2 regions of the Bacillus bruguierae genome follow, and region 2 is predicted to be linked to the other one. Evidence: riboswitches for the same ligand, from Rfam matches in the RefSeq annotation. Region 2 holds a riboswitch; the other holds the start of a gene.
What was found. Region 2 has a riboswitch for S-adenosylmethionine ahead of WAZ07_RS08475 (methionine ABC transporter ATP-binding protein). Riboswitches for the same ligand answer to the same signal wherever they lie in the genome.

Region 1 (3,905 bases), on a different contig from region 2:
CGAATTCCTTCTGCCACTGCTGCTTCTGATGTTTTATGTCCGTCCATACGCCTTCTCACTTCTTCTGGAAGAGTAATGCCTGGCACCTCAAAATGTAAAAAGTCTGCATTTCGTTTACTTACAAGCGGCATAATCCCAATAAAAATTGGCTGTTCGATATGCTTCGTCGCTTCATACACGTTTCGAATGACTGCTGCATCATAAATGGGCTGTGTTAAAAAATACTCAGCACCAGCTGCAATTTTTTTCTCCATACGTTTTACAGCTGCCTCGATATGTCTTACATGTGGATTAAAAGCCCCACCAACCGAAAAACGGGTAGCTGCTCCTATTGTTTTTCCTAAGATAGACCGGCCATTGTTCATTTCTTTAATCATTTTAATGAGTTCTATAGAAGAAAGGTCATATACAGATGTTGCACCAGGAAAATCACCAACCCTCGCAGGATCTCCAGTTAATGCTAATATTTCCTCCATGCCGAGCGCTGCTAATCCTAGTAAATGAGACTGCAGCCCAATCACATTATGATCACGGCACGTTAAATGAATTAATATAGGGATATCGTGCTTTGTTAATAACGCTCCCATTGCCATATTTGATACGCGAGGCGACGCTAAAGAATTATCAGCTAACGTAATGGCATCTGCTCCTGCACGCTTCAACGCCTTAGCTCCTTCAAAAAATCTCTGCGTATCCAACGTTTTGGGTGGATCTAGCTCAACAATCACTGTCGTTTCCTTTTTCGCTTTTTCTGCTAATGTAATTCGATCTACTGTATTTACACGCTGCTTTGCTATTACTTCAGCTCGCTTTACAACTTCTTTAGCTGTTACAGGATGCTCATTTTCAAGTGCTCGCTTCATCGCTTCGATATGAGAAGGAGTTGTACCGCAACACCCCCCAAGCAGCCTAACGCCTTGCTTAATAAATTCCGGCGCCATTTCTTCAAAATAAGCCGGGCTTCCTTCGTATACGTAACGGCCCTCTACATATTTAGGAAGACCAGCATTTGGATACGCAGATAAATAACTATATTTAGGAATTTCTATCGTCTCAAAAGATTCAATCATATGAAGCGGCCCTAACTGACAATTTAATCCGACCACATTTGCACCATACTCTATAAGCTGCTTCAATACATCATCTACACTATTTCCATTTTGTGTTGTACCAGCTTCATGAAGGGCAAGCTGCGCAATAAGAGGGACATTGGTTTGCTTCCGTAATACTTTTACTGCATGAAGTAATTCAAATTCATCGTAAAATGTTTCTAGTAATAACCCATCAACACTTTCTTCTAGCAGGGCATTTGCTTGCTCTAAGAGCATAAATTCACGCTCCATATCCGTGGTTGTAACTGCTCCAATATGTTTCATTCCACCGATTGTTCCTACGATTGCATTCTTTTCTGTCACCGCTTCTTTTGCATGTCTTACAGCAGCGCGGTTAATTTTCCTTACGCGATCCTCAAGACCGTACATACGAAGTTTCCCTTCATTTGCTCCGTATGTATTGGTTTGAATGACATCTGCCCCTGCGGCAACATATTGTTTATGAATCGAAATAATCCGTTCCGGCTCAGATAAATTCAATTCTTCAAAGCAGCTTTGTAAACCATGAGAATACAACAATGTTCCCATCGCTCCGTCCCCAATCACAATTCCTCTTTGCAATAAATCTAGTAGTTTCACATGTCTCCCTCTCTTCTTTTCAATATATATAAAGTGAAACTTTAATCAGTGGGGGTTTTTATGTCGTTTTTTAATTTGTATTTATATAAAAAACCCCCCTCTTCATTGAGAAGAGGGGGACAGCATTTTATCCTCCTCTTATCATTCAGAACAATTTGTTCTGCAGGTCTTAGCACCGTTTCAAACATATTGCTTGAAGGTTGCTGGGTTTCACAGGGCCTTTCCCTCCACCACTCTTAATAAGAGTTTCATTCGATTATAATTACAAAAAGTAAACATTATCCGTTCACTTATTAACAATCTTTGTTAATTTTTTCACTAATTTAGCATGTTAAAATACGAAAGTCAATGAAAATAAAGAAAAATAAAATTATTCAAAATATAGTTGCGTTTCTTTCTAAATTTGTTGTAAAGTAAAAAACATAATCAAAAACTTCATATTTCGAATTCTTATCGAGAGAGGTCGAGGGACTGGCCCAATGACGCCTCAGCAACCATTAACAAGCTTTTTATTTGTTAATAAGGTGCTAATTCCAGCAAATTGAGAAATGATTTGACAGATAAGAAGAAGACTATATTTCCCGTATATAAGCCTTCTTCTTAGAAGGCTTTTTTATTTTGTACTAGGGAGGAATTCTATTATGTCTACAATGGAAACAAAGCTTGCCCAAATTGGAAATCGCAGTGAAACAATAACTGGAGCGGTCAACCCACCCGTTTACTTTTCCACTGCTTATCGCCACGAAGGAATTGGAAAGTCAACAGGGTTTGATTATTCCCGAACTGGAAACCCAACACGCCTTCTATTAGAACGCGCGATCGCTGACTTAGAACATGGCGAGCAAGGCTATGCCTGTAGCTCAGGAATGGCTGCTGTTCTTCTTGTCCTTTCACTATTTCGCTCTGGTGACGAACTAATTGTATCTGAAGATTTATACGGCGGAACATATCGGTTATTTACAGAACACGAGCAAAAATGGGATGTTCGATGTAGATATATAGATACACAACATATAGAAGAAATTGAAAAAGCAATTTCACCGAAAACAAAAGCCATTTTCATAGAAACACCAACAAATCCACTTATGCAAATAATGGACATTGCCGCAGTTGCTGCCATTGCAAAACGTCACGACTTGCTCCTTATTGTCGATAACACATTTTACACACCCTATTTGCAACAACCATTAACAACAGGTGCCGACATTGTCCTGCATAGCGCTACAAAGTATTTAGGCGGTCATAATGATGTATTAAGCGGACTCGTTGTTGCAAAAGGGGCAAAATTATGCGAAGAACTCGCTTACTATCACAATGCATCTGGAGCGGTGTTAAATCCATTTGATTCTTGGCTTTTAATACGCGGCATGAAAACATTAGCGCTGCGCATGAGGCAGCATGAAGAGAACGCAAAAGCAATTGTTTCCTATTTACAAGAAGAAGAAGCCATAACCGATGTGTATTATCCAGGAAAAGGCGGTATGATCTCTTTTAAACTACGAGAAGAAGCGTGGATTGATCCATTCTTACAATCGCTTTCTCTTATTACGTTTGCAGAAAGTCTTGGCGGTGTAGAAAGCTTTATTACATACCCCGCAACACAAACACATGCCGATATACCAGAAGATATTCGCATAGCACGAGGCGTTTGTAATCGTCTGCTGCGCTTCTCCGTAGGAATTGAAAACCAAGATGATTTAATTCAAGACTTACAGCAAACTTTAAAACAAGTAAAAGAAGGAGTGAGAATATGAGTTATTCCCTAGATACGCTTTTACTTCATAATCGTTTTAAGCATGACAAACAAACAGGTGCTGTAAATGTTCCTGTTTACAATACATCTACATTTCATCAATTTGATGTAGATTCATTTGGAAAATATGATTATAGTCGTTCTGGAAATCCAACACGCGAAGCTCTCGAGGAACTAATCGCTTTACTAGAAGGCGGAAGCAAAGGATTTGCCTTTTCATCTGGCATGGCTGCTATTTCAACTGCTTTTCTTCTTTTATCTCAAGGAGACCATGTCCTTATTTCTGAAGACGTGTACGGAGGTACATACCGAATTATAACGGAAGTTCTCTCTCGTTACGGCGTTTCACACACATTCGTTGACATGACAAATTTAGAAGAGGTAGAACAAAATATTCGTCCCAATACAAAAGTTTTTTACGTTGAAACACCGTCAAATCCATTATTAAAAGTAACAAATAT
Region 2 (3,905 bases):
AGCACTTGAATAATAAATACGATCACAAGCACAAGAATTGTTGCCATGAGAGTTACATCGCTATTGTTGCGCTGGAATCCTTCTAAATAAGCAAGTGTACCAAGGCCGCCTGCACCAACTACTCCAGCCATTGCTGTGTAGCCCACAAGTGCAATCGCCGTTACCGTAATACCCGAAATGAGTGCTGGCAAAGATTCAGGTATCAGTACTTTTAAAATAATTGTACTTGTCTTTGCCCCCATCGCTTTCGATGCTTCAATGACACCTTTATCAATTTCACGAAGAGCAATTTCAACCATTCTTGCATAAAACGGCGCTGCTCCAACAATTAATGCTGGCAGTGCAGCACTTGCTCCGAGAATTGTGTTAAGAAGAAACTTCGTAAATGGAATCAGTAAAATGATTAAAATAATAAACGGGATAGAACGAAAAATATTTACAAACGCGCCAATTACAACATTGACTGGTTTGTTCTCCCATAAATTATCTTTCCCTGTAAGAAACAGTAATAATCCAAGAATAAGCCCCAATACAAATGTTGCCAGTGTGGCAATTACCGTCATATATAGCGTTTCTCCGGTAGCTTCTAGCATTGTATCCCAATCGACATTTTGAAGCAGATTATCCATGTGCAATCACCTCCAGCTCGACTTGCTCTTGTTGAATCGTTGCAATTGCTTTTGCAATCACATCTTCGTCGCCATTTAAGTGGACAATTAAGCTTCCATACGCCCCGTTTGTCGTTTGCGCAATATTCCCTTGCAGAATGCTCACTTCCACTCCATCTTGCTTCATTAAATCCTGTAAAACTGGTCTTTCTACTGCTTCACCAATAAACTGCAGCTTCACGACCTTTCCTTCCGGGTATTTCTCTGCTAAATGCTCAATTGCCTCATCTGCATCTTCAGAATCTGTTATTTGCTTAACGAAACGCTTTGTAATGTCTTGCTGCGGATTACGAAATACATCTAACACGCTGCCGCTTTCAACAATCTTTCCTTTTTCCATAACAGCAACGCGATTACAAATTTTTTGAATGACATGCATTTCATGTGTAATGAGTACAATCGTTAACCCAAGACGTTTATTAATATCGAGAAGCAAATCTAAAATTTGATCTGTCGTTTCTGGATCTAATGCGGACGTTGCTTCATCGCACAATAATACTTTCGGATTATTCGCTAACGCTCTCGCAATACCGACGCGCTGCTTTTGTCCACCACTTAGCTGAGATGGATACGCATCGCCTCGTCCTTCTAAACCAACAAGACGAATTAATTCATCTACGCGCTGACTTCGTTTCTCTTTTGTCACTCCAGCAATTTCAAGCGGGAAAGCAATATTTTCACGAACAGTTCGTGACCAAAGTAAGTTGAAGTGCTGAAAAATCATTCCGATTTCTTGACGTGCTTCGCGAAGTTCCTTACCTGTAATTGCTGAAATTACACGCTCTCCAATCGTAATCTTTCCAGACGTTGGTTTCTCCAATTGATTAAACAAGCGAATTAACGAACTCTTTCCGGCGCCGCTATAGCCGATAACCCCGAAAATCTCGCCTTTTTCTATTTGTAAATTCGCATCATCCACAGCAGTAACATCACCGTGTTTGGAGCGATATATTTTCTTTACATTTTCTAAAATGATCATCGATGTCACCCCTTTTTAATTAAAAAGCGTAAGCGGCTTGCCCAGCTCTGACTGGCTAAGGTTCTCTCGCACAAAAAATGCTTTTTATCTTTTCGTGCGGGAGGTTCTTAGACGCGAAGAGCTAGCCGCTGAAGCTGGATTATAAAAGCGTAAGCGGCTCTCCGCTATAGCCATAAAAACATCTTGTTGTTCGAGTGTCCTTCTACATCGAAACAACAAAAAAACCTTTCTGCTTTAAAAATGAGCAGAAAGGTTTATATACATAAATTACTATTATCCTTTCCTCTCATCTCTCAAAGCATTCGCTTTGCAGGAATTGGCACCATTTCAACATAAGTTGACGGTTGCCGGGTTTCACAGGGCACAGTCCCTCCACCTCTCTTGATAAGAGAAAATCAGATATAAAATTCGTCTGATTTTATCGTTATGAAGTTTTCGTTATTTTATGTTTTGAATTGTATCAACGCATGAAATAGATGTCAACAGAAATTTTAGCGAAAAATAAACTTTCTGAAAGTTAAGCGCCAACTCGTAGCGGTTTACAAATATGAAATACAGATTCTAATAATAACATCGTTCGATAAGTCCCTTTATATGTAATCGCATTTCGGCGCAATAGCGACTGCAAGCGAACTTGACCTGTAATCAACAACCGCAAATCTATTTCTTGAGAACAAACAAGCCCTTCTGTTCCCACCACGCCATTTATAATTTCAATTTTCTCTCTTGAAATATTCAATGAATAACATTCATCTTGGAAAGTAAAACAAACAACCTTTTCGAATTGTGGTAATAGTGGTTCTAAGTGATATTGCGTATTGGCATATGTTACAAATGATTGAAGCAGTGAATACAATTTCATCTTCATCACACTCCCCATATCACGTTTTACATATTACCATTCCATTTCTATAACACGCTCTCCTGTGTCATTCTCTCGACAAAAGCTGTATGAAAAATCATTTGTTTCTTACTATTTCCCAAGAAATATGTCGAGGCGGCAAAATTTTTGCCGCCTATTGTAATTCCATATATAAATATTCCACAGATTGAAATGCATATATTTTCTTTACAAGTTGATTCTTCTCAAATATAAGTAAACACGGAACACTTTCAATTTCATACTCCCGTGCAAAATGCGGTGCATAATTTACATTCAGCATCCCAATTTCTAAATGAGGCAACGCTGCTTCAACAACCGTTAACATTTTTTTAGCTAACTGACACGTACCGCACATTGGCGTATATACGTATAACACCGTTTTATCTTGATCTCTAACTGCAACTACTGCTTCATGTCCTGTCCAATCGATCATTGTACCCTTCCTTACCGTAAAAATTCTGTATAGACGTCAATGTCAGCTCCCCATAAAACGTTCGCTAAATGAGACGATGGTGCAGTCGCAACCTCTCGATACGAACGATCAATGTAAATATGTTCAGCCCGTGGAAATTCGCGACGAAACTGTTTGCGTAATTTCTCTCCTGCATCATCTGCGTCCACAAGAACATACACTTCTTTATCGTACAGCTGGTCAATGAGTTCATCCATTTTCGACAAACCAATTGTACCATTTGTACAAACAATTTCCACCGGTTCTCTAATAATCGCTTCGATCTTTCTCTTATCTGACTTACCTTCAACAATAATTACTTTGTCCACATAGACCACTTGGCATCACCCGATCACCATATACTATGATACAACCTTCCCTTTAGTATATTCAATATTTCAATGTTGTTTCCTGTTTATTTTTGTGAAGAAAAGCGGAAGGGGCTTGGTCAGAACAGGAGGGTGTTGGAGCTCCTGACATAGAGGCGCTTTTTGCCTCGGAGGAAGAAGCGCAGCCACCGAACATTCTAGCCACTCTAGACAATGATTAAAAGCGGAAGCGGCTCGCTCAGAAACATATCTAAGACAATCTCCATTCCTATCATCTCTAAGTAGAAAAAATTCTATGTTCTATATACATCCATTTTAATTTCCCAATATCTAAGTCGCTGCTATGTAGAACAAAGATAACCTATACTCACTTTCTCCCTTTGGTTTAACCCTTGCATGTGGCAGGAAAAGGGCCTGATCGCTTCTGCACATAGCCAGATGCTCTCGCCCACCTAAAAAGACAGGTTTTTTTGTTGGTTTTTCAATTGGCATTTCGTATAATACAAATCAACTAAAAAAGGACAGCTCATAGCTGTCCTTTACAAATTAGTCTTGATTAATCATTTCTTCGTATTGCTCTGCAGTTAATAAGTTA

Region 1: it holds a riboswitch for S-adenosylmethionine, as region 2 does, so the genes downstream of both, WAZ07_RS02955 (bifunctional homocysteine S-methyltransferase/methylenetetrahydrofolate reductase) here and WAZ07_RS08475 (methionine ABC transporter ATP-binding protein) in region 2, are expected to answer to the same signal.

The regions. Positions count from the first base shown of each region.
Region 1 covers NZ_JBAWSX010000001.1:591,584-595,488, reverse strand. The annotation lists gene WAZ07_RS02955 (bifunctional homocysteine S-methyltransferase/methylenetetrahydrofolate reductase) at 1-1,691, opposite strand, end outside; SAM riboswitch class I at 1,827-1,937, opposite strand; SAM riboswitch class I at 2,139-2,258, shown strand; gene WAZ07_RS02950 (methionine biosynthesis PLP-dependent protein) at 2,333-3,445, shown strand; gene metC (cystathionine beta-lyase) at 3,442-3,905, shown strand, end outside.
Region 2 covers NZ_JBAWSX010000003.1:362,492-366,396, reverse strand. The annotation lists gene WAZ07_RS08480 (methionine ABC transporter permease) at 1-629, opposite strand, end outside; gene WAZ07_RS08475 (methionine ABC transporter ATP-binding protein) at 622-1,647, opposite strand; SAM riboswitch class I at 1,931-2,038, opposite strand; gene WAZ07_RS08470 (hypothetical protein) at 2,165-2,509, opposite strand; gene WAZ07_RS08465 (thioredoxin family protein) at 2,664-2,963, opposite strand; gene WAZ07_RS08460 (toprim domain-containing protein) at 2,975-3,319, opposite strand; gene gcvH (glycine cleavage system protein GcvH) at 3,857-3,905, opposite strand, start outside.